One region of the Enterobacter sp. 3U4 genome, then DNA from elsewhere that is predicted to be linked to it. Evidence: predicted binding sites of a transcription regulator. Region 1 holds the regulator's gene; the other holds the start of a gene.
The links. The regulator sigma-54, encoded in region 1, starts transcription at its own class of promoters, with help from an activator protein. The targets are predictions, from matches to a motif close to GTTGGCACANNTTTCGCTNT.
Positions count from the first base shown of each region.

Region 2: the regulator sigma-54 is predicted to act here: its motif matches at 5,673-5,692, upstream of glnA (glutamate--ammonia ligase).

Region 1 is NZ_CP136665.1:4,660,014-4,671,927, reverse strand. Features, by position in the region: gene mlaE (lipid asymmetry maintenance ABC transporter permease subunit MlaE) at 1-420, opposite strand, end outside; gene mlaF (phospholipid ABC transporter ATP-binding protein MlaF) at 428-1,240, opposite strand; gene RVY89_RS22240 (calcium/sodium antiporter) at 1,467-2,444, shown strand; gene kdsD (arabinose-5-phosphate isomerase KdsD) at 2,458-3,444, shown strand; gene kdsC (3-deoxy-manno-octulosonate-8-phosphatase KdsC) at 3,459-4,025, shown strand; gene lptC (LPS export ABC transporter periplasmic protein LptC) at 4,022-4,597, shown strand; gene lptA (lipopolysaccharide ABC transporter substrate-binding protein LptA) at 4,566-5,120, shown strand; gene lptB (LPS export ABC transporter ATP-binding protein) at 5,127-5,852, shown strand; gene rpoN (RNA polymerase factor sigma-54) at 5,900-7,333, shown strand; gene hpf (ribosome hibernation promoting factor) at 7,356-7,643, shown strand; gene ptsN (PTS IIA-like nitrogen regulatory protein PtsN) at 7,726-8,217, shown strand; gene rapZ (RNase adapter RapZ) at 8,263-9,117, shown strand; gene npr (PTS phosphocarrier protein NPr) at 9,114-9,386, shown strand; gene mtgA (monofunctional biosynthetic peptidoglycan transglycosylase) at 9,426-10,151, opposite strand; gene elbB (isoprenoid biosynthesis glyoxalase ElbB) at 10,148-10,801, opposite strand; gene arcB (aerobic respiration two-component sensor histidine kinase ArcB) at 11,034-11,914, opposite strand, start outside.
Region 2 is NZ_CP136665.1:4,087,033-4,098,946, reverse strand. Features, by position in the region: gene RVY89_RS19545 (helix-turn-helix transcriptional regulator) at 1-561, shown strand, start outside; gene RVY89_RS19540 (autotransporter outer membrane beta-barrel domain-containing protein) at 633-3,521, shown strand; gene typA (ribosome-dependent GTPase TypA) at 3,577-5,400, opposite strand; gene glnA (glutamate--ammonia ligase) at 5,779-7,188, shown strand; gene glnL (nitrogen regulation protein NR(II)) at 7,359-8,408, shown strand; gene glnG (nitrogen regulation protein NR(I)) at 8,420-9,832, shown strand; gene RVY89_RS19515 (YshB family small membrane protein) at 9,943-10,053, shown strand; gene hemN (oxygen-independent coproporphyrinogen III oxidase) at 10,154-11,527, opposite strand; gene yihI (Der GTPase-activating protein YihI) at 11,716-11,914, opposite strand, start outside.

The sequences.
Region 1 (11,914 bases):
CAGCGGGTCGACCGCCATCATCTCCATGCTGGAAAGCTGCTCGGTAGCACGCATCAGGCCAATTTCAGCCGTTAATGCCGATCCCGCGCGTCCGGCAAACAGCAGCGCCGCCACAACCGGCCCCAGCTCGCGAAGAAGCGAGAGCGCCACCAGCATTCCAAGGCTGGTTTCCGCGCTGTAGGTTGTCAGAACAAGATAGCCCTGTAGCCCAAGCACCATACCGATAAACAGACCGGAAACAATGATGATGAGCATCGACAGCACGGCGACATTATAAAGCTGCCGCACCAGCAGCGGCGCGTGCTTACGGAATTCCGGCTTGCCGACCAGCGCGTTGAATAACATCAATCCGGCACGCCCGAACGTCCTGATGGTTTTTATGCCACGGTGTCCGAGAGCGGCCAACGCATTTAACAGCATGAGTGGCTTAACTCCCTATTCCCAGTAAATCGTCACGATAGTCGCCCGCCGGGTAGCGGAACGGCACAGGGCCATCGGCAATACCGTCGAGGAACTGCCGCACGCGCGGATCGCAATTTTCCTGCAGCGCCTGGGCGCTACCGTGTGCGACGATCTTTTTGTCCGCCACGATATAGGCGTAATCGGCAATGCTCAATACTTCCGGTACATCGTGCGATACCACAATGCAGGTGACGCCAAGCGCGCTGTTCAGTTCAGAGATGAGCTTCACCAGCACGCCCATCGTGATGGGATCCTGTCCAACAAAAGGTTCGTCGAACATGATTAAATCAGGTTCTAATGCAATGGCTCGCGCCAGCGCGGCGCGGCGCGCCATCCCGCCGGACAGTTCCGAAGGCATCAGCTTCGCGGCGCCCCGCAAACCGACGGCTTCAAGCTTCATCATCACCGTGCTTTTCAGCAGTTCAGGCGGCAGGCTGGTATGCTCACGCAGCGGATAGGCCACGTTATCAAAGACATTCATGTCGGTGAACAAGGCTCCCGACTGAAAGAGCATGCTCATGCGTTTGCGGACAGTATACAGGCGCGAGCGTGACATCTCCGGGATGTTTTCGCCATCAAAGAGGATTTCACCGCGATCGGGTGGGATCTGCCCACCAATAAGGCGCAGCAGGGTCGTTTTACCGATCCCGGACGGGCCCATGATAGCAGTGATCTTGCCACGCGGTACGGTCAACGAAATATCATCAAATATCAATCTGTTGGCGCGAGAAAAACTCACACCGCGAACATCGACTAAATTCGCCATCGTTTGGCTCATTTATGGTTCCTTTATTACCTGCTCACGTTAAGGCATGCCGCCAGAATCAGCCCTCAACTCCGCATTTTTACAGAATAATAGCCGTTGAGGTTAGCGAAAGCTGGCATTTGTTTTACTTTTCCGGCGCATAAAGTCAAAATTAGGAATTCGTTACGCCTCAGACTGTATGCAGTCCTGCCATTTCCGCGCGATGGACCGACGAGTATACCTGAAGAAAGGACTTTTGATGCTTTTAGCAACAGCACTGTTAATAATTGGTTTACTTTTGGTGGTCTACAGTGCTGACCGTTTAGTGTTTGCTGCATCTATCCTGTGTCGCCTGACTGGCGTACCGCCTGTCGTCATCGGGATGACCGTTGTCAGCGTTGGAACGTCACTTCCTGAAATCATCGTCTCTGTCTCGGCATCGCTGCATGGTCAGCTAGACCTGGCAGTCGGTACCGCGATTGGCTCGAACATCGTCAATATACTCTTGATTTTAGGCCTGGCCGCCCTGCTCCATCCATTTCGCGTGCATTCTGATGTTCTGCGCCGTGAATTGCCGCTAATGTTAATCGTAAGCCTGCTGGCAGGCTGCGTATTTTACGATGGTGTACTGAGCTATAGCGATGGCATTTTCTTGCTGGCGCTGGCCGTCATCTGGCTGATGTATAGTGTTAAAATCGCCCGTCTGGCTGAGAAGCAGGGTCAGGATAGTCTCACGCGTGAGCAGGTCGCCGAGCTTCCCCGAGAAGGTACGCTGCCTGTTGCCCTGCTCTGGCTTGGCGTTGCGCTGATCATCATGCCGATGGCAACGCGCATGGTCGTGGATAACGCGACTGTGGTGGCGAACTATTTCGCCATCAGTGAACTGACCATTGGCCTGACGGTGATTGCCATCGGTACCAGCCTGCCGGAGCTGGCCACGGCCATTGCGGGGGCACGTAAAGGTGAGGATGACATTGCCATTGGTAATATCATCGGTTCCAACATATTTAATATCGCCATCGTGATGGGTCTGCCGGCCCTGATTACGCCTGGGCCCTTTAATCCCCTGGCGTTTTCACGAGACTACGGCGTGATGTTATTGGTCAGCGTGATATTTGCCCTGCTCTGCTGGCGGCGGCAACGACAGATCGGCAAAGGCGCAGGCGCGCTGCTGACGGGTGGATTTATCGTATGGATGGCGATGCTGTACTGGCTCTCGCCTCTTCTCTCTGGGTAAACGGAAACGCATTATGTCGCAAATAGAATTGCAGCCGGATTTTGACTTTCAGAAAGCGGGCAAAGAGGTTCTGGAGATTGAACGTGAAGGTCTGGCGCAGTTAGATCAGTACATTAATCAGGATTTTAGTCTGGCATGTGAGAAGATGTTCTACTGTGCCGGAAAAGTCGTGGTGATGGGGATGGGCAAGTCCGGCCACATTGGACGCAAAATGGCGGCAACGTTTGCCAGCACCGGAACCTCTTCCTTCTTTGTACACCCGGGGGAAGCCGCGCACGGCGACCTGGGTATGGTCACGCCGCAGGATATCGTCATCGCGCTGTCTAACTCCGGTGAGTCCAATGAAATTCTGGCGCTGATCCCGGTACTGAAGCGACTACAGGTGCCGCTTATTTGCATGACCAGCCGTCCGGAAAGTAGCATGGCGCGGGCAGCCGATATTCATCTTTGCGTGAAAGTGCCCAAGGAGGCCTGTCCGCTCGGCCTGGCGCCGACGTCCAGCACCACCGCCGCGCTGGTCATGGGTGATGCGCTTGCCGTTGCGCTGCTCGAAGCCCGCGGTTTTACGCCGGAAGATTTCGCGCTTTCCCACCCGGGCGGCGCGCTGGGGCGCAAGCTTCTGCTTCGGGTAAACGATATTATGCACACCGGGGACGAGATCCCTCACGTCAGTAAAGAAGCCTCCCTGCGTGATGCGCTGCTGGAAATCACCCGTAAGAATCTGGGTATGACGGTCGTGTGCGACGATCTGATGAAAATTCAGGGGATCTTCACCGATGGCGACCTGCGTCGCGTGTTCGACATGGGTGTAGATGTCCGCACGCTCGGCATTGCCGACGTGATGACGCCGGGCGGTATCCGCGTCCGTCCGGGTACGCTGGCCGTAGATGTGCTGAACCTGATGCAGTCCCGTCACATTACCTCAGTGATGGTTGCCGATGGCGACCAGTTGCTGGGTGTGGTACATATGCATGATCTGCTGCGCGCAGGCGTAGTGTAATGAAGGATAAGACAATGAGTAATGCGGGTGCATCCCTTGCAACCTGTTATGGTCCGGTCAGCACCCAGATGATGGCAAAGGCGGAAAATATTCGTCTGCTCATCCTGGACGTGGATGGCGTACTTTCCGATGGCCTGATTTACATGGGCAATAATGGTGAAGAGCTGAAAGCGTTTAACGTACGCGACGGCTACGGTATCCGCTGTGCGCTCACCTCAGGTATTGAGGTGGCTATCATCACCGGGCGAAAAGCTAAACTGGTAGAAGACCGCTGTGAAACCTTAGGAATTACCCATCTGTATCAGGGTCAGTCCGATAAGATGGCGGCGTTTAAGGATTTACTGGGTAAACTGGCTATCGCACCGGAAAACGTGGCCTACGTCGGGGACGATCTGATTGACTGGCCCGTGATGGCTGAAGTCGGGCTGAGCATCGCCGTTGCCGATGCGCATCCGCTGCTGATCCCACGCGCTGACTACGTTACCCACATCAACGGGGGCCGTGGTGCCGTACGTGAAGTCTGCGATCTGCTTTTGCTGGCGCAGGGCAAGCTTGATGAGGCCAAAGGGCAATCGATATGAGTAAAACCAGACGCTGGATTATCATTTTGCTTTCGCTTGTCGCACTGGTATTGATTGGCGTGAACCTTGCCGATCGCGACGATACGCAAACGGAAGTGGTCAACAATAACGATCCAACCTATAAAAGCGATCACAGCGACACCGTGGTCTACAGCCCGGAAGGCGCGCTGAACTATCGCCTGATTGCCCAGCATGTTGAATATTTTTCAGATGACGGTATTTCGTGGTTTACCCAGCCTGTCATGACCACATTTGATAAGGACAAAGTTCCGACGTGGTCAATTAAGTCAGATCGGGCAAAACTGACAAATGACCGTATGCTTTATCTGTATGGTCACGTTGAAGTCAACGCCCTGACCGCTGACTCGCAACTGCGAAAAATTACGACGGATAATGCCCAGATTAACCTGGTAACCCAGGACGTGACCTCGCAGGATCTGGTCACACTGTATGGCACAACATTTAATTCCAGCGGTTTGAGAATGCGCGGGAACTTACGCAGCAAGAACGCCGAGCTGATTGAAAAGGTTAGAACCTCCTATGAAATTCAAAACAAACAAACTCAGCCTTAAAGTAATTATCGCCAGCGCGATGCTGGCGACCAGTCTCCCCGCGCTTGCTGTTACGGGCGATACCGACCAACCGATCCATATCGAGTCTGATACCCAGTCTCTCGATATGCAGGGCAACGTCGTCACCTTCACGGGTAACGTCGTCATGACTCAGGGCACCATCAAAATTAACGCCGACAAAGTGGTCGTGACCCGTCCGGGTGGCGAGCAGGGCAAAGAGATCATTGATGGTTACGGCAACCCGGCAACCTTCTACCAGATGCAGGACAACGGCAAGCCGGTGAAAGGCCACGCCTCGCATATGCACTACGAGCTGGCGAAGGACCTGGTCATCCTGACCGGAAATGCGTATCTGGAACAGCTGGACAGCAACATTACCGGCGACCAGATCACCTATCTGGTGAAAGAGCAAAAAATGCAGGCCTCCAGCGAGAAAGGCAAACGCGTCACGACCGTACTGGTTCCGTCGCAGCTGCAGGACAAAGGCAAAGGCCAGGCCCCGGCACAGAAGAAGAGTAACTAATTCGTTATGGCAACATTAACTGCAAAAAATCTCGCGAAGGCCTATAAGGGCCGCCGTGTCGTAGAAGATGTCAGTCTGACCGTCAACTCCGGCGAAATTGTAGGGCTGCTTGGCCCTAACGGTGCGGGTAAAACCACCACCTTCTACATGGTCGTTGGCATTGTGCCGCGCGATGCCGGCAACATTATCATTGACGATGAAGACATCAGCCTTCTGCCGCTGCACGCGCGCGCGCGTCGCGGGATCGGCTACCTGCCGCAGGAAGCCTCCATTTTCCGTCGTCTCAGCGTTTACGATAACCTGATGGCGGTCCTGCAAATTCGTAACGACCTGACCAGTGAACAGCGTCAGGATCGTGCCAACGAGCTGATGGAAGAGTTCCACATTGAGCATCTGCGCGACAGCCTCGGTCAGGCACTCTCCGGCGGGGAACGCCGTCGCGTTGAGATTGCGCGTGCGCTGGCCGCAAATCCGAAATTTATCCTTCTGGATGAACCGTTTGCTGGCGTTGACCCGATCTCGGTTATCGACATCAAACGAATCATTGAACACCTGCGCGACAGCGGGCTTGGCGTCCTGATCACCGACCACAACGTCCGTGAAACGCTGGCCGTTTGCGAACGCGCGTATATTGTGAGCCAGGGCAATCTGATCGCCCACGGTACGCCGCAGCAGATCCTCGAAGACGATCATGTTAAGCGCGTCTATCTTGGGGAAGACTTCAGACTCTGATAGGGTAGAGGTAACGTAACGCCGAACCGGAGAAAAATGCTCTGAACATGAAGCAAGGTTTGCAATTAAGGCTCAGCCAACAACTGGCAATGACGCCGCAGCTACAGCAGGCAATTCGCCTGTTGCAACTGTCCACGTTAGAACTTCAGCAGGAGCTCCAGCAGGCGCTGGACAGCAACCCTCTGCTGGAACAAACCGATCTTCATGACGAGGTAGACACTCAGCAGTCACAGGATACAGAAGCGCTCGACACTGCGGATGCACTCGAACAAAAAGAGATGCCCGACGAGCTTCCGCTTGATGCCAGCTGGGATGAAATCTACACGGCCGGAACCCCTTCCGGTACGCGTGCAGACTACCAGGACGATGAGCTACCGGTCTATCAGGGAGAAACCACCCAGTCGCTGCAGGATTACCTGATGTGGCAGGTGGAACTCACCCCCTTCTCCGATACCGACCGCGCGATTGCTACGTCAATTGTCGATGCCGTTGACGACACCGGCTATTTGACCGTCACGCTGGACGATATTCTGGAAAGCATGGGCGACGATGAGATTGAGCTTGAGGAAGTTGAAGCCGTTCTGAAGCGCATCCAGCGTTTCGATCCGGTAGGCGTAGCCGCAAAAGATCTGCGCGACTGCCTGCTGATCCAGCTCTCTCAGTTCAGCAAAGAGACGCCATGGCTCGACGAGGCGCGTTTAATCATCAGCGATCATCTGGATCTGCTGGCAAACCACGATTTCCGCACCCTGATGCGCGTTACGCGCCTGAAGGAAGAGGTGCTGAAAGAAGCGGTGAATCTGATTCAGTCGCTCGATCCGCGCCCCGGTCAGTCGATCCAGACCAGCGAACCCGAGTACGTGATCCCGGATGTGCTGGTCAGAAAACACAACGGCCGCTGGGTAGTTGAATTGAATTCAGACAGCATCCCTCGCCTGCAAATCAACCAGCAGTATGCCTCCATGTGCACCAGCGCGCGTAACGACTCCGATAATCAATATATTCGTAGCAATCTTCAGGAAGCGCGATGGCTGATCAAAAGTCTGGAGAGCCGAAATGATACGCTGCTACGCGTCAGCCGCTGTATTGTCGAACAGCAGCAGGCGTTCTTTGAGCAGGGTGAAGAGTATATGAAACCGATGGTACTGGCGGATATCGCTCAGGCCGTCGAGATGCATGAATCAACCATTTCCCGTGTCACCACGCAGAAGTATCTGCACAGTCCACGCGGTATATTTGAGCTTAAGTATTTCTTCTCCAGCCATGTGAATACCGAGGGCGGCGGCGAAGCGTCGTCAACGGCCATTCGTGCCCTGGTGAAGAAGTTGATCGCCGCGGAGAACCCCGCGAAGCCACTGAGCGACAGTAAGTTAACCACCATGCTGTCCGATCAGGGTATTATGGTGGCACGTCGTACTGTTGCGAAGTATCGAGAGTCTTTATCCATTCCGCCGTCCAACCAGCGTAAACAGCTGGTCTGACACAACCGATAAGGAAGACACTATGCAGCTCAACATCACTGGACAAAACGTCGAAATTACTGAGGCTTTACGCGACTTTGTGAACGCGAAGTTTGCAAAACTCGAGCAGTATTTCGAAAGGATCAATCAGGTCTATATTGTGTTGAAAGTGGAGAAAGTGACTCATATCTCGGATGCCACCCTGCATGTTAACGGGGGTGAACTGCATGCCAGTGCGGAAGGGCAAGACATGTACGCTGCTATCGACGGCTTGATTGATAAGCTTGCACGACAGCTCAATAAACATAAAGATAAACTGAAACAACACTAATTGTCCGGGCAGTTAACGGGTGCAGGACGGCCTGTTGTGAAACACAACAGGCCATTTGTACAGTTAGCGCTTAGGTGAAATTATGATGAACAACGATTCCGCTCTTCAACTGAGCAATGTCCTTAACCAGGAATGTACCCGCAGTGCGGTTCACTGCCAGAGCAAAAAACGTGCGCTGGAGATCATCAGTGAACTGGCCGCAAAACAGCTGGGCCTGCCGCCGCAGGTGGTGTTCGAAGCGATTCTGACCCGTGAAAAGATGGGCAGTACCGGTATCGGCAACGGCATCGCGATCCCGCATGGCAAACTGGAAGAGGATACCCTGCGTGCCGTCGGTGTGTTTGTGCAGCTTGAAACACCGATCGCCTTCGATGCCATTGATAACCAGCCCGTCGATCTCCTCTTCGCGCTGCTGGTTCCTGCTGACCAGACGAAAACCCATCTGTATACACTGTCGCTGGTCGCCAAGCGTCTGGCTGATAAAACCATTTGCCGTCGACTGCGCTCGGCTCAAAGTGATGAAGAGCTCTATCAAATTATCACTGAAGCAGAAGGCAATCAGGATGATGCATAACCAGGAGATGGCCTTCACATCTGTTGTCCTGAGGAGAAACGGAACATGGTGCTGATGATTGTCAGTGGCCGTTCAGGGTCGGGGAAATCCGTTGCTCTGCGCGCGCTGGAAGACATGGGTTTTTACTGCGTAGATAACCTGCCGGTCGTGTTGTTGCCCGATCTGGCCCGCACGCTTGCAGAGAGACAAACCTCTGCCGCCGTCAGTATCGACGTTCGTAACATGCCGGAATCGCCAGAGATCTTCGAACAGGCCATGAGCAACCTGCCTGATGCGTTCTCGCCTCAGCTGCTGTTCCTTGATGCAGACCGCAATACGCTGATCCGTCGCTACAGCGATACCCGTCGCTTGCACCCGCTTTCCAGTAAGAACCTCTCTCTGGAGAGCGCGATCGATGAAGAGAGCGACCTGCTGGAGCCGCTGCGTTCTCGTGCCGACCTGATTGTCGACACCTCTGAGATGTCCGTTCACGAGCTGGCGGAAATGCTGCGTACCCGGCTGTTGGGTAAACGCGAGCGTGAACTGACGATGGTGTTCGAATCCTTCGGCTTTAAGCACGGTATTCCGATTGATGCGGATTACGTTTTCGACGTGCGCTTCCTGCCGAACCCGCACTGGGATCCGAAGCTGCGCCCAATGACCGGTCTGGATAAACCCGTCGCGGCCTTCCTCGACCGGCACACAGAAGTTCACAATTTTATCTACCAGACGCGAAGCTACCTTGAGCTATGGTTACCTATGCTGGAGACAAACAATCGTAGCTACCTGACGGTGGCGATTGGCTGTACCGGCGGTAAACATCGTTCGGTTTATATCGCCGAACAGCTGGCCGACTATTTCCGCTCGCGCGGGAAGAACGTTCAGTCCCGTCATCGCACGCTGGAAAAACGTAAAACATGACCGTAAAACAGACCGTTGAGATCACCAACAAGCTGGGTATGCACGCCCGCCCGGCGATGAAGCTGTTTGAGCTAATGCAGGGTTTCGATGCAGAAGTTCTGCTGCGGAATGACGAAGGTACCGAAGCGGAAGCGAACAGCGTGATCGCCCTGCTGATGCTGGATTCCGCCAAAGGGCGCCAGATTGAAGTCGAAGCTACCGGCCCCCAGGAAGAGGAAGCGCTGGCGGCGGTGATTGCCCTGTTTAACGCCGGCTTTGACGAAGACTAACGTTCGCCCCTTCGGCGGGTGGCGCTGCGCTTACCCGCCCTACATTAGATTATTACGCTGCATAAAACCCTCTCCGCCCAGCTGATTCATCTGGCGTATAATCCACGCCTGACGGCTTCGCACGTATCCTGATGGGGCACTGGCTTTAAAGCGGATAGGGTTCGGTAAAACGGCGGCCAATAACGCTGCTTCTGACATGCTCAGACGGCTGGCTGGCTTATTGAAATAACGCTGCGCGGCAGCTTCCACGCCAAAAACGCCATCGCCAAACTCAGCGACGTTGAGATAGACGGTCAGAATGCGTTTTTTGCTCCAGACCGTTTCCATCCCCAGGGTCAACCCCGCCTCCAGCCCTTTTCGCACCCAGCTACGGCCGTCCCACAGAAACAGATTTTTGGCAGTCTGCTGCGACAACGTTGACGCGCCGCGCACGCGATTTTCATGACGTTCGTTATGCGCCAGCGCCTTCTCAATCGCGGCCACGTCGAACCCCCAGTGCTCCGGGAATTTCTGATCCTCCGCCGCGATGACCGCCAGCCCCATGAACGGTGAGATCTCGTCCATGCGCACCCAGTCAGAGTGGGCAACATAGCCGAAATCGCCGCTGAGCCACGCGCCGAGCTGACGCTCAACCATCACGGCCGAGAACGGAACCGGCATAATGCTGAACAGGGCGAGTCCACCGCCCCAAAACACCGCCAGCACCAGAACGATGCGTAACAGGGTACGTTTTACCCACGCGCCAGCACCGGATTGACGACTCATTCAGCCAGCACCAGCACGCGGGCGACCAGCTTTTCGATCCCCGTGGCCGCTTCCGCAATATTCTGCGCCAGCATATACGCAGGCGTGGTGACAATTTTATTATCTTCATCAACCACAATATCATCCACCGGGCACGGAACGTGTTCGCCCCCCATTTCCTCAACGATTTCCGCAGTATCAATATCCGTCCCGATGGTCAGGCGCAGCGGGAAATCAAAAATCTTAGGCAGCATCGCCGGTGCGATACAGATAAAGCCCAGCGGTTTCCCTGCCGCATGCATGGCCTGCGACAGCGCTTTGAGATGAGGTTCGATCTGACACTCCGCGCCCTGCGCGGCAAAAGAACTGAGATTTTTGGCCGCGCCAAACCCACCCGGCACAATGAGCGCATCAAGCTCTTTAGGGTCTGCCTGAATAAGAGGATGGATATCGCCTCGCGCAATACGCGCGGCTTCAACCAGTACGTTACGGGTTTCCGCCATCGGCTCGCCGGTGAGATGATTAATCACATCCGCCTGATTTTTGTCTGGCGCAAAACAAATAACCTCTGCACCGTGCTTTGCGAGGGCCAGCAGCGTGATTACGGCTTCATGTATCTCAGAACCATCGTAAACACCGCATCCGCTCAGCACGACACCAATCTTTTTCATCATGACAATCCTTTTCTGCAACTTGCTGAAGCACATTAATAATTTTGATTAAAACGCTATGCTTCACACATTTCACTGATTCATGTAACAAACCATTTAAGATTTGCTATCTTATCTGCGTGCGGCCTAAATTTTTCAGGCAGCGCCCTTTCGAAAATAACTTTAAAAAACAGGCGCAGCCACGATTTCCCTGGTGTTGGCGCAGTATTCGCGCACCCCGGTTAAGCCGGGGTCATTTTTTTCTGGCATCGACCCAGGCTTTAAGCACCGCAACATCGTTTTGCCACTCTTGTTTCATCTCTTCAACCCAATCACCCACGTTATCTTCCCATGCAGGTAAATCCGGCGACTGAATCTGTTGCCCCAGCTGCTGCAGGTGGCGTAGGCCAACCGAGCCGGCGGCACCTTTAATTTTATGACCTTCTTCTACGATCCCCTTCTGGTCACGCGCCGTCAGGTTGGATTCCAGCACGCTCAGATAGCCCGGCATCATTTTTTCGAACACCGCCAGACCGTCGGTAATCAGTTTCGGGCCGACCAGATCGATGTACTGCTCCAGCATCGCGGTATCGAGAATCGTTTGGGCTTTTGCGCTATCAACAGACGTCATGGTGCTCTCCTCTTCATCATGGGTATCCCAGAACTTTTTGATCATAGCGGTCAGAGCAGGCACCGCCAGCGGCTTGCTGAGTACATCGTCCATACCAGCATCGAGATACTCTTTTTTATCTTTCAGCACGTTCGCCGTCAGCGCAACCAGCGGCGGCAGTTCGTCGGCCGCGTACTGACGCGTCAGCTCGCGCGAGATATCCAGCCCGGTCATATCCGGTAATTGAATATCCAGCAGAACGAGATCGTATTCGCCGGGTTTAAACATCTCCAGCGCGGCTTTACCGGTCATCGCGACATCCACGCTGTTGCCCAGCTTTTCCAGCACGGAGCGCGCCACGATCACGTTCAGCTCAATATCTTCCACCAGCAGGACGTGCAGAGCAGGCAGCGGCATATCGTCATTTTCAAAGGTATCTTCTACCTCTTCCGCCACCGCCGGCGCATGGACCGTCAGCGTGAAGGTCGATCCTTTGCCCGGCTGGCTGGCTACGGTGATATCAC
Region 2 (11,914 bases), 570 kb from region 1:
TTATTTCCAGATAACGCAGTACGTTCACAATATTGCGGAAACGCCTCATTCGCAGTTTGGCCAGGTGGTAACCATTTCCTGCAGACTGCAGTAGAAAATAAAATATTGCGAGAAAACAAGAATCACTTATTACGCGGATTTATTTTTGTAGACTTTTCGATGTGCAACCTGCGCGTACTTGCCGATCCGCAATGGATTGAACGACTGGCGAGAACTAACATGAACATTGTGATTATCTCAGACCGCAAAATGGAAGCATTGGCCAATTACTTCTTCACTCATCGCAGTGAAATAAAGGGAGTTATTTATTCGAATGATAACGACAATATATTAAAGGAAAAAATTAGCCATCTATTCTCCGGAAGACGGGTGAATAGCAGACGTGGCAGCATGTTGAACACTGTCGAATTCACTCTACTTAACAGGTTTTTATCAGGAGCGTGCCTCCAGGAGATTATAAAAACAGACAGCATCGATGTTAAAAAAATTTATGTACATAAAATACGACTAGAGAGGAAGTTAGGTACCAGCATCCATAAAATCCTTGTTTCTATTTTGTAATTTCAACCTTTTTACATACCCACATCTAATGCTGTGGAGGATGTTCTACGCCTGAAAGAAAGGGGCTAGCTATGCCATATTTAATGAAACACTCACCAGTCGCCGCTGCTATTTCGCTGGCGTTATCGTCAGTACTATTTACCGTACATGCAGCGGCAATAGATTTTGCTAATTTACCCGCCTCCGGAGCAGTAACGGATTTGCCTGCAGAAATACAGGCGTTGATTCCTGGAACGGCAAACGCGAACTTTAGCAAAAATACCGGCGATCCTAACTATGTCTACCAGTACAGCGCAGGAAATATTCCGATCTATGGAGATGGGATCACCCTTGAAGGACCGGGGGCGGAAGCCTTTGAGCATTCAGTCACCGTTATTCAGAACTCCACGTCCGGCAGCCCGGGGGTGATATTTGGTGACGATCTCACTATTCGCACCCAGTCAAAAGTGGCCGCCAACAATGGTAAAGACGTCGACGGTATTCGTACCCATGGTATGAACACGCCGGACAACCCGGTATTTATCATTACCGGCGACCGTACCCATATTTACGTCAATGGCCTAAGCGGTGACGGTATTAATGCCGGATACAGCTCCTTCAGCCAGGGCTCTCTCGGCTCCGCCAATATTTATGTGGGTGACGATCTCTATATCGAAACAACTGGCAGTACCGGTCGGGGTATCAGCGCCTATGCGTTGAATGATGCGTCGAAGGCCAAAAATAACGTTATCGTCGGCGATCGTGCGCACATTGTTACGCGTGGGACTTCCGCCGAGGGGATTCGAACCAACCAGAGCGGCTCATACGTCCGTCTGGGGGATGAGGCCGCCATCGAAACCTACGGCACATCGTCCTACGGCCTGTATGCAGGTTCAGCGTCAAAAATTGAGCTGGGGAAAAACGCGACGATAACTACCGACGCGTCCAGCGCTTCCGGGGTTTATTCTACCGGCTCGTCAACCATCACCCTTGATGAAGGCGCGACCATCACCACCAACGGTGCCAGCGCGCATGGCGTCTATGCGTACACAGGCGCGGTGAATACTGGAGATAACGTCACCATTACGGTAAACAGCCGCGAGAAAATCAACAGTTCTGCGCAAGCGCCGCACGGGATGTATGCCTGGTCACGTGGCGTGATAACGCTCGGGGGTGGCGCAACCATTACCACCGCTGGCCAACGCGATAACGGCAGTTATGCCATGAACGTCGGCAATGGCGGGGTTATTGATGCGTCCGCGGGCGGAAAATTCGTCCTCACAGGCGATATCCTCTCCGCAGGCGGCGTCGCGGCCACCAGCACGCTTCCGGCTCAAAACAGTGCCATTACGCTGAATATGGATGATAACTCACTGTGGAACGGGGCGTCTTATATTGAGAGCAACGCCAACGGTACAGGGACTATCGCGCTTACGATGAATGATGCCGTGTGGAATATGCGCGACAGCTCCACGTTGACCAGCCTGACGCTGAATGCGGGCGGCACGATTAATTTCCAGCATTCTGAGGATGCAGCATGGCAAACCCTGACCATCAGTGATGATTTTATCGGCAACGGCGGCAAGCTGGTTTTCAATACCGTACTGTTTGACGATACCTCGGAAACGGACAAACTGATCGTTGAAGGCAACTCTTCCGGTCATACCGGCGTGGAAGTGAATAACATTGGCGGTGCTGGCGCGCAAACCGTAGAAGGGATTGAAATTGTCAGCGTTGGCGGCAACTCTGATGGGACGTTTGAGAAGGCCAGCCGTATCGTGGCGGGGGGCTATGACTATAACGTTGTGCAAAAAGGTAAAAACTGGTTTCTGACCAGCCTGGTTGAGCCCGTTGATCCACCGGTTGACCCGGTAGATCCGCCTGTTGACCCTGTTGACCCACCTGTCGACCCGGTAGATCCACCTGTTGACCCAGTGGACCCACCCGTCGACCCGGTGATTCCGCCGCAAGAGCCCGTCCCACAGCCTGCACCACCGAAAAGCGAGCATCAGTATCGTCCGGAATTTGGGAGCTATCTGGCAAACAGCTATGCGGCAAATACGCTGTTTATGACCCGCCTGCATGACCGTCTGGGTGAAACGCAGTACACCGACATGCTCACCGGCGAGCAGAAAGTAACGAGCTTGTGGATGCGTAACGTCGGCGGCCATACGCGTTTCAGAGACGGCAGCGGCCAGTTAAAAACGACCGCCAATCGATACGTGCTGCAGCTGGGTGGCGATGTTGCCCAGTGGAGCACCGACGGCCTGGACCGTTGGCATCTTGGTCTGATGGCGGGCTACGGCAACAGCCAGAGCCGGAGCGCCTCCAGCCTGACCGGCTATCACTCACGCGGTGAAGTGAATGGCTATAGCGTCGGTCTGTACGGGACCTGGTACGCAAACGACGTGGATAAAAGTGGTACCTACGTGGATAGCTGGATGCTGTATAACTGGTTCGACAATAAGGTGATGGGGCAGGATCAGGCCACTGAAAACTATCGCTCCAGCGGCGTGACCGCCTCTGTAGAAGCAGGCTATAGCGTTAAGGTGGGCGAAAGCGGTCGCAACAGCTACTGGATCCAACCGAAGGCGCAGGCCGTTTGGATGGACGTGCAGGCTGACGACCATCGCGAGCGCAACGGCACGCGGGTGAAAGACGAGACTCACGGGAACCTGATGACACGTCTCGGCGTGAAGGCCTATATCAGCGGACATAACGCGATTGACGACGATAAATCCCGTACCTTCCAGCCGTTTATCGAGGCGAACTGGATCCACAATACCCAGACCACGCGTATCCGCATGGATGACGTTAGCAATGAAATGCGCGGCACTCGCAATATCGGTGAACTCAAGACAGGCGTAGAGGGGCAGATTACGCCGCAGCTTAGCGTATGGGGCAATGTGGCTCAGCAGATAGGCGACAAAGGCTACAGCGATACCCAGGGGATGCTGGGGGTGAAATACAGCTTCAAATAACAACAAAAAAGCCGCTGAGAAATCAGCGGCTTTTTTTACTACGGATTTGACCGTATTAGTCTTCTTTCGCACCGCGCATAGCACGTTTACGATCGTTCTCGGTCAGGTGACGTTTACGGATACGAATTGACTGTGGAGTCACTTCAACCAGTTCGTCATCATCGATGAATTCCAGAGCCTGCTCCAGAGTCATCTTGATCGGTGGAACCAGAACCGTTGCTTCGTCAGTACCGGACGCACGCATGTTGGTCAGTTTCTTACCGGTCAGGCAGTTTACGGTCAGGTCGTTAGAGCGACTGTGAATACCGATGATCTGGCCTTCATAAACCTCAGCACCGTGACCCAGGAACAGCTTACCGCGATCCTGCAGACCGAACAGCGCAAACGCAACCGCTTTACCCTGACCGTTGGAGATCAGCACGCCGTTGTTACGCTGGCCCACTTCGCCCGGACGAACGTCGTCGTAGTGGCTGAAGGTGGAGTACAGCAGACCGGTACCGGAAGTCATGGTCATGAACTCTGAACGGAAGCCGATCAGGCCACGGCTTGGGATCACGTAGTCGAGACGTACGCGGCCTTTGCCATCTGGATTCATGTTTTTCAGGTCGCCTTTACGCTCACCCAGAGCCTGCATCACAGAACCCTGGTGCTGCTCTTCAACGTCCAGCGTCACGTTTTCGAACGGCTCTTGTTTACGGCCGTCGATTTCGCGGAAGATAACTTTCGGACGGGAAACCGCCATTTCGAAACCTTCACGACGCATGTTTTCGATCAGAACAGACAGGTGCAGCTCACCACGACCCGAAACGCGGAATGCATCAGCGTCTTCGGTTTCTTCAACGCGCAGCGCAACGTTGTGCACCAGCTCTTTGTTCAGGCGGTCAAGGATCTGACGAGAGGTAACGAACTTACCTTCTTTACCACAGAACGGAGAGGTGTTGACGTTGAAGAACATGGATACGGTTGGTTCATCAACGGACAGGGCTGGCAGCGCTTCGACGTTCTGCGGATCGCAGATGGTGTCGGAGATGTTCAGTTCACCCAGACCGGTGATAGCGATGATGTCGCCCGCTTCAGCGATGTCGCTCTCGATACGCTCAAGACCCAGGTGAGTCAGTACTTTACCAACTTTACCGTTACGGGTTTTGCCTTCGCTATCGATGATAGTGACCTGCTGGTTCGGCTTCACTTTACCGCGCTTGATGCGACCAATGCCGATTACGCCAACGTAGTTGTTGTAGTCGAGCTGAGAGATCTGCATCTGCAGGGTGCCGTCGAGATCGACGTTTGGCGCAGGAACACGGTCAACAATCGCCTGATACAGCGGGGTCATGTCTTCAGCCATGTCTTCGTGGTCCAGACCTGCGATACCGTTCAGCGCAGAAGCGTAAACGATAGGGAAGTCCAGCTGCTCGTCGGTCGCGTCGAGGTTAACGAACAGGTCGAAGACCTGGTCAACAACCCAGTCAGGACGCGCGCCAGGGCGGTCAACTTTGTTGATAACAACGATTGGCTTCAGACCATGGGCAAAAGCTTTTTTGGTCACGAAGCGCGTCTGTGGCATTGGGCCATCCATTGCGTCAACGACCAGCAGAACGGAGTCTACCATGGACATTACACGTTCAACTTCACCACCGAAGTCGGCGTGCCCTGGGGTATCAACGATGTTGATACGGTAGTCATTCCATTTAATCGCGGTGTTTTTCGCGAGGATGGTAATCCCACGCTCTTTCTCCAAATCGTTGGAGTCCATCACGCGTTCTTGGGTTTCGGCACGCGCATCAAACGTACCGGATTGCTGCAGCAGCTTGTCAACCAGGGTAGTTTTACCATGGTCTACGTGCGCGATGATGGCGATGTTACGCAAATTTTCGATCACAACTTTGCCTCAGGCATTTAGAAATAGCGCGTTATTGTACACGGATTAATCGCACTACAAAACAGGATCACAAACATCCCCCGCAAACAAGTATTGCAGAGATGCTTTGTGATCGCTTTCACGGAGCGGTAAAAGGGCACTTTAACGTAAATTGCACCAATATGGTGCTCAATGTTCACATTGAAGCACTATACTGGTGCAACAAATCCATTGTGGTGCAGCCCTTTTGCACTATGGTGCGCATGATAACGCCTTTTTGGGGTGTTTTAAAAGTTGGCACAGATTTCGCTTTATAAAAAATACATGGCAACAGCCAGTACAAACAGAAATTGAAGACCTCGTTACCACGACGACAATGACCAATCTGGAGAGTTAAGTATGTCCGCTGAACACGTTTTGACGATGCTGAACGAACATGAAGTGAAGTTTGTTGATCTGCGCTTCACCGATACCAAAGGTAAAGAACAGCACGTCACAATCCCTGCTCATCAGGTGAACGCCGAATTCTTCGAAGAAGGCAAAATGTTTGACGGCTCCTCCATTGGCGGCTGGAAAGGCATTAACGAATCCGACATGGTTCTGATGCCAGATGCGACCACTGCGGTCATTGATCCGTTCTTCGAAGAACCAACCCTGATCATCCGTTGCGACATCCTCGAGCCAGGCACGCTGCAGGGCTACGACCGCGACCCACGTTCTATCGCGAAACGCGCTGAAGAGTATCTGCGTTCTACCGGCATCGCAGACACCGTTCTGTTCGGGCCAGAGCCAGAGTTCTTCCTGTTCGATGACATCCGCTTCGGTGCCTCTATTTCTGGCTCCCACGTGGCTATCGACGACATCGAAGGCGCATGGAACTCCTCCACCAAATACGAAGGCGGTAACAAAGGTCACCGTCCTGGCGTGAAAGGCGGTTACTTCCCGGTTCCTCCGGTCGACTCTGCACAGGACATTCGTTCCACCATGTGTCTGGTGATGGAAGAGATGGGCCTGGTTGTTGAAGCGCACCACCACGAAGTGGCGACAGCGGGTCAGAACGAAGTGGCTACCCGCTTCAACACCATGACCAAAAAAGCGGACGAAATTCAGATCTACAAATACGTTGTGCACAACGTTGCGCACCGTTTCGGTAAAACCGCGACCTTCATGCCAAAACCAATGTTTGGCGATAACGGTTCCGGTATGCACTGCCACATGTCTCTGTCCAAGAACGGCACCAACCTGTTCTCTGGCGACAAATATGCCGGTCTGTCCGAGCAGGCGCTGTATTACATTGGCGGCGTAATCAAACACGCTAAAGCGATCAACGCCCTGGCGAACCCAACCACCAACTCCTACAAGCGTCTGGTCCCGGGCTACGAAGCGCCAGTGATGCTGGCCTACTCTGCGCGTAACCGTTCTGCTTCTATCCGTATTCCGGTGGTGGCATCTCCTAAAGCGCGTCGTATCGAAGTGCGCTTCCCGGATCCAGCGGCTAACCCATACCTGTGCTTCGCAGCACTGCTGATGGCCGGTCTGGACGGTATCAAGAACAAGATCCACCCGGGCGAAGCGATGGACAAAAACCTGTACGACCTGCCGCCAGAAGAAGCGAAAGAGATCCCACAGGTTGCAGGCTCTCTGGAAGAAGCCCTGCAGGCGCTGGACGCAGACCGCGAGTTCCTGACCGCAGGTGGCGTATTCACTGACGACGCTATCGATGCATACATCGCGCTGCGCACTGAAGAGAACGACCGCGTGCGTATGACTCCGCATCCGGTTGAGTTCGAACTGTACTACAGCGTTTAATTAAGTTGTTTTACCCGGCGTGACAAACGCCGGGAGTAGTTGCCGTGGAAACTTTTAGCCCATCTCCGGATGGGCTTTTTTCTCCACCAACAATCTGATCTCACGCGCTTTTGACGCCGAAAACGCTATACTGCACTAAATTAGTGCATACGACTCCAGGAGACTGCTGAATGGCAACTGGCACGCTGCCCGATGCTGGGCAGATCCTCAATTCTTTGATTAACAGCATATTGCTGGTCGATGACGAGCTGGCCGTTCATTACGCCAACCCTGCGGCACAGCAGCTGCTCGCCCAAAGCGCACGCAAACTGTTCGGCACCCCGCTTCCGGAACTCCTGAGCTATTTTTCGCTGAATATTGGCCTGATGCAGGAAAGTTTACAGGCAGGCCAGGGCTTCACCGATAACGAAGTGACGCTGGTGATCGACGGGCGTTCGCACATTCTGTCGCTGACCGCGCAACGTCTTCCTGAAGGCCTGATCCTGCTGGAAATGGCGCCGATGGATAATCAGCGGCGACTGAGCCAGGAACAGCTTCAGCATGCACAGCAAATTGCCGCCCGTGACCTGGTGCGCGGTCTGGCGCATGAAATCAAAAACCCGCTGGGTGGATTACGCGGTGCGGCGCAGCTTCTGACCAAGGCGCTGCCCGACCCTGCGCTGGCGGAGTACACCAACGTCATCATCGAGCAGGCGGACCGCCTGCGGAATCTGGTTGACCGTCTTCTCGGGCCACAGCAGCCGGGAATGCACGTCACAGAAAGCATCCATAAAGTGGCTGAACGGGTGGTGAAGCTCGTCTCGATGGAGCTGCCGGAGAACGTCACGCTGGTGCGCGATTACGACCCAAGCCTGCCGGAACTGGCTCATGACCCGGATCAGATTGAGCAGGTCCTGTTGAACATTGTGCGCAATGCCCTGCAGGCGCTGGGGCCTGAAGGGGGCGAGATTATTTTACGCACCCGTACCGCCTTCCAGCTCACGTTACACGGCGTGCGCTATCGGCTTGCGGCACGAATCGACGTCGAGGATAACGGGCCCGGCATTCCATCGCATCTGCAGGACACCCTGTTCTACCCGATGGTAAGCGGTCGCGAAGGCGGAACCGGCCTGGGCTTATCCATTGCCCGCAGTTTGATCGATCAACACTCTGGAAAAATTGAATTTACCAGTTGGCCGGGACATACCGAGTTTTCGGTTTTCCTGCCGATTAAAAAATAAAGGTGACGTTTATGCAACGAGGGATAGTCTGGGTAGTCGATGACGATAGCTCCATCCGTTGGGTGCTTGAACGCGCGCTCACGGGGGCGGGATTAAGCTGCACGACGTTTGAGAGCGGCAGCGAAGTGCTCGACGCACTCACCACCAAAACGCCCGATGTTCTGCTGTCGGATATTCGCATGCCGGGCATGGACGGGCTGGCGCTGTTAAAGCAGATCAAACAACGCCACCCTATGCTTCCGGTCATCATAATGACGGCCCACTCCGATCTGGATGCCGCGGTGAGCGCCTATCAGCAAGGGGCATTCGATTATCTGCCCAAACCGTTTGATATCGACGAAGCGGTGGCGCTGGTTGAGCGCGCGATTAGCCACTATCAGGAGCAGCAACAGCCGCGCCACGCGCCCGATTTTGGGCCAACGACAGACATTATCGGCGAAGCGCCGGCGATGCAGGACGTATTTCGCATTATTGGCCGTCTGTCCCGCTCGTCCATTAGCGTATTGATTAACGGTGAATCGGGAACCGGTAAAGAGCTTGTGGCGCATGCATTGCATCGCCATAGCCCACGGGCAAAAGCGCCGTTTATCGCCCTGAATATGGCGGCGATCCCGAAGGATTTGATTGAATCCGAACTGTTCGGGCACGAAAAAGGGGCGTTTACCGGCGCAAATACCATTCGCCAGGGACGCTTCGAACAGGCAGACGGCGGTACGCTGTTCCTGGATGAGATCGGTGATATGCCGCTGGACGTTCAGACCCGCCTGCTGCGCGTGCTGGCAGATGGGCAGTTTTACCGCGTTGGCGGCTACGCGCCGGTGAAGGTGGACGTGCGCATCATCGCCGCGACCCACCAGAATCTGGAGCAGCGCGTGCAGGAAGGCAAATTCCGTGAGGATTTATTCCATCGACTGAACGTCATTCGCGTTCATCTGCCGCCGCTGCGTGAACGCCGGGAAGATATTCCCCGCCTGGCGCGTCATTTCCTGCAGGTAGCCGCCCGCGAGCTGGGCGTGGAGGCCAAGCAGCTTCACCCGGAAACCGATGCCGCTCTGACGCGCCTGGCATGGCCGGGCAACGTGCGTCAGCTGGAAAACACCTGCCGCTGGTTAACCGTGATGGCTGCCGGGCAGGAAGTGCTGATTCAGGATTTACCGGCCGAGCTGTTTGAAGCGACCGCGCCTGAAAGCACCACCGGTCACGCGCTGCCGGACAGCTGGGCGACGCTGCTGGCGCAGTGGGCCGACCGTGCCCTGCGTTCCGGTCATCAAAACCTGCTGTCTGAAGCGCAGCCTGAGATGGAGCGTACGCTGTTAACTACCGCGCTTCGTCATACGCAGGGCCACAAGCAGGAAGCCGCTCGCCTGTTGGGATGGGGACGTAATACCCTGACGCGCAAGCTGAAAGAGCTGGGAATGGAGTAATATCCGCCCTTGTGTAAAGGTGATTAATTGAGCGCAAATTGCCGTTATTTTGCGCTTTACTGTTCCGATGAGTTTTGTATGATCGTGCCCGGAAATTGGGGGTGAACATCATGCTGGAAACATTCGTGAATATGCTCTCTAGCGGAGCCGCTGAAAGCCACACGCCACAAACCGCCGTTGCGGCGGTGCTGTGTGCGGCGCTGGTTGGGCTGTTTAGCTAACGAGCTGTCAATGAAAAGCCGGGTGGCGGCTTCGCCTTACCCGGCCTACAAACGCGTGAAATGTAGGCCGGGTAAGCGAAGCGCCACCCGACATTGCCGCTTAAATCACCCGCGAGAACTGCTGCATACGCGCTTTCTGACGCAGATACGCGTCAAAGCACATGCAGATATTACGGATCAACAGACGTCCTTTTGGCGTGACCTCAATCGCGCTGTCCGACACATCCACCAGCCCGTCTTTCGCCAGCGGCGCCAGCAGCTTCAGGTCTTCCGCAAAATAATCGATGAAGTTCAGTTCCCACTGCGCTTCCACCTCGCTGAAATCGAGACGGAAGTTGCAGATAAGCGCCTTAATCACATCGCGACGGATACAGTCGTCGCGCGTTAATGCGATGCCGCGCCACAGCGCGTTGCCCGTCTCATCAACCTGCTGGTAATACAGCTTCAGTTCTTTCTGGTTTTGCGCGTAGCAGTCGCCGATCATGCTGATGGCAGAGACGCCCATTCCCAGCAAATCGGTATCGCCCTGGGTCGTGTAGCCCTGGAAGTTACGGTGCAGGACCCCTTCACGCTGAGCAATCGCCAGCTCGTCATCCGGACGGGCGAAGTGATCCATCCCGATAAACTGATAGCCGGTGTCGGTCAGCGAGGTGATGGTTTCCTGCAGGATATCCAGCTTCTGCTGGGCAGAAGGAAGATCGGCATCTTTGATTTTGCGCTGGGCGGCAAACAACGTCGGCAGGTGCGCGTAGTTAAAGACGCTCAGGCGATCCGGGTTGAGTTCGGCCACGCGCTTCAGGGTGAAGGCGAAGCTTTCCGGCGTTTGCTTTGGCAGGCCGTAAATCAGGTCAATATTGGTCGAGGTGAAGCCAATCTCACGCGCGTGATTGAGTAAGGCAAAGATAAATTCTTCGTCCTGCTCGCGATTCACCAGACGCTGAACCTCTTTATTGAAATCCTGCACGCCCATGCTCAGGCGGTTGAAGCCTTCCGCGCGTAAGTGATCCAGTACATCCAGCTCAATTTCACGCGGATCGACTTCGATCGAGATTTCAGCGTCGGCGTTAAAACTGAAACTGCCGCGCAGAAGCTTCATCAGGCGACTTATTTGCGCTTTATTCAGATAGGTTGGCGTACCGCCGCCCCAATGAAGCTGGCTGACGTGACGGCCTTTAAACAGCGGCGCGCGATGCACAATTTCCTGTTCGAGCGCGTCAAGATACTGATCGGCTTTGTGCTGCTGCCGGGTCACGATTTTATTGCAGCCGCAGAAGTAGCAAAGCTTGTGGCAAAACGGAATATGGACGTAGAGCGACAACGGACGCTCAGGATAGCGTGCAACAGCCTGCTGAAAATCCCTCTCGCCGAAGGCATCGGAGAACTCCAGCGCGGTGGGGTATGACGTATAACGCGGCCCGGAATAGTTATATTTCTGGATTAGGGCCAAATCCCAGTCGATAGTTGGTGCTGACATGCTCACTCCTTCCGTTGGTGTCGCGTTCGTATACGGCGGCCCGTTCTGACCCCATTGCGGGCCATCATTCGGGTGCGCAGCCACTTCTGTCGCCGCGACAACCGCCGTAGTTTAACGAATAACCACACCAGATAACATATAACCGGAAGGGTTATAAGCAGGACTATCGCGCCTGCCGGGTGCAAATGTTAGTTTCCACCCTTCAGAAGACGCATCATATCTTCCTGCTTTTCGTCTTCTTCTTCGTCGTCTTCGTCATCATAAGACAGGCCCAGCTTCTGCATCAGCTCGTCGATGCGATCCAGTTTGGCATCCACCCATGACTGCTCTTCCGCGGTCAGGGTTTCACCCTCTTCAAGACGTTCCAGCAGCGCGTCCAGGCGCTCA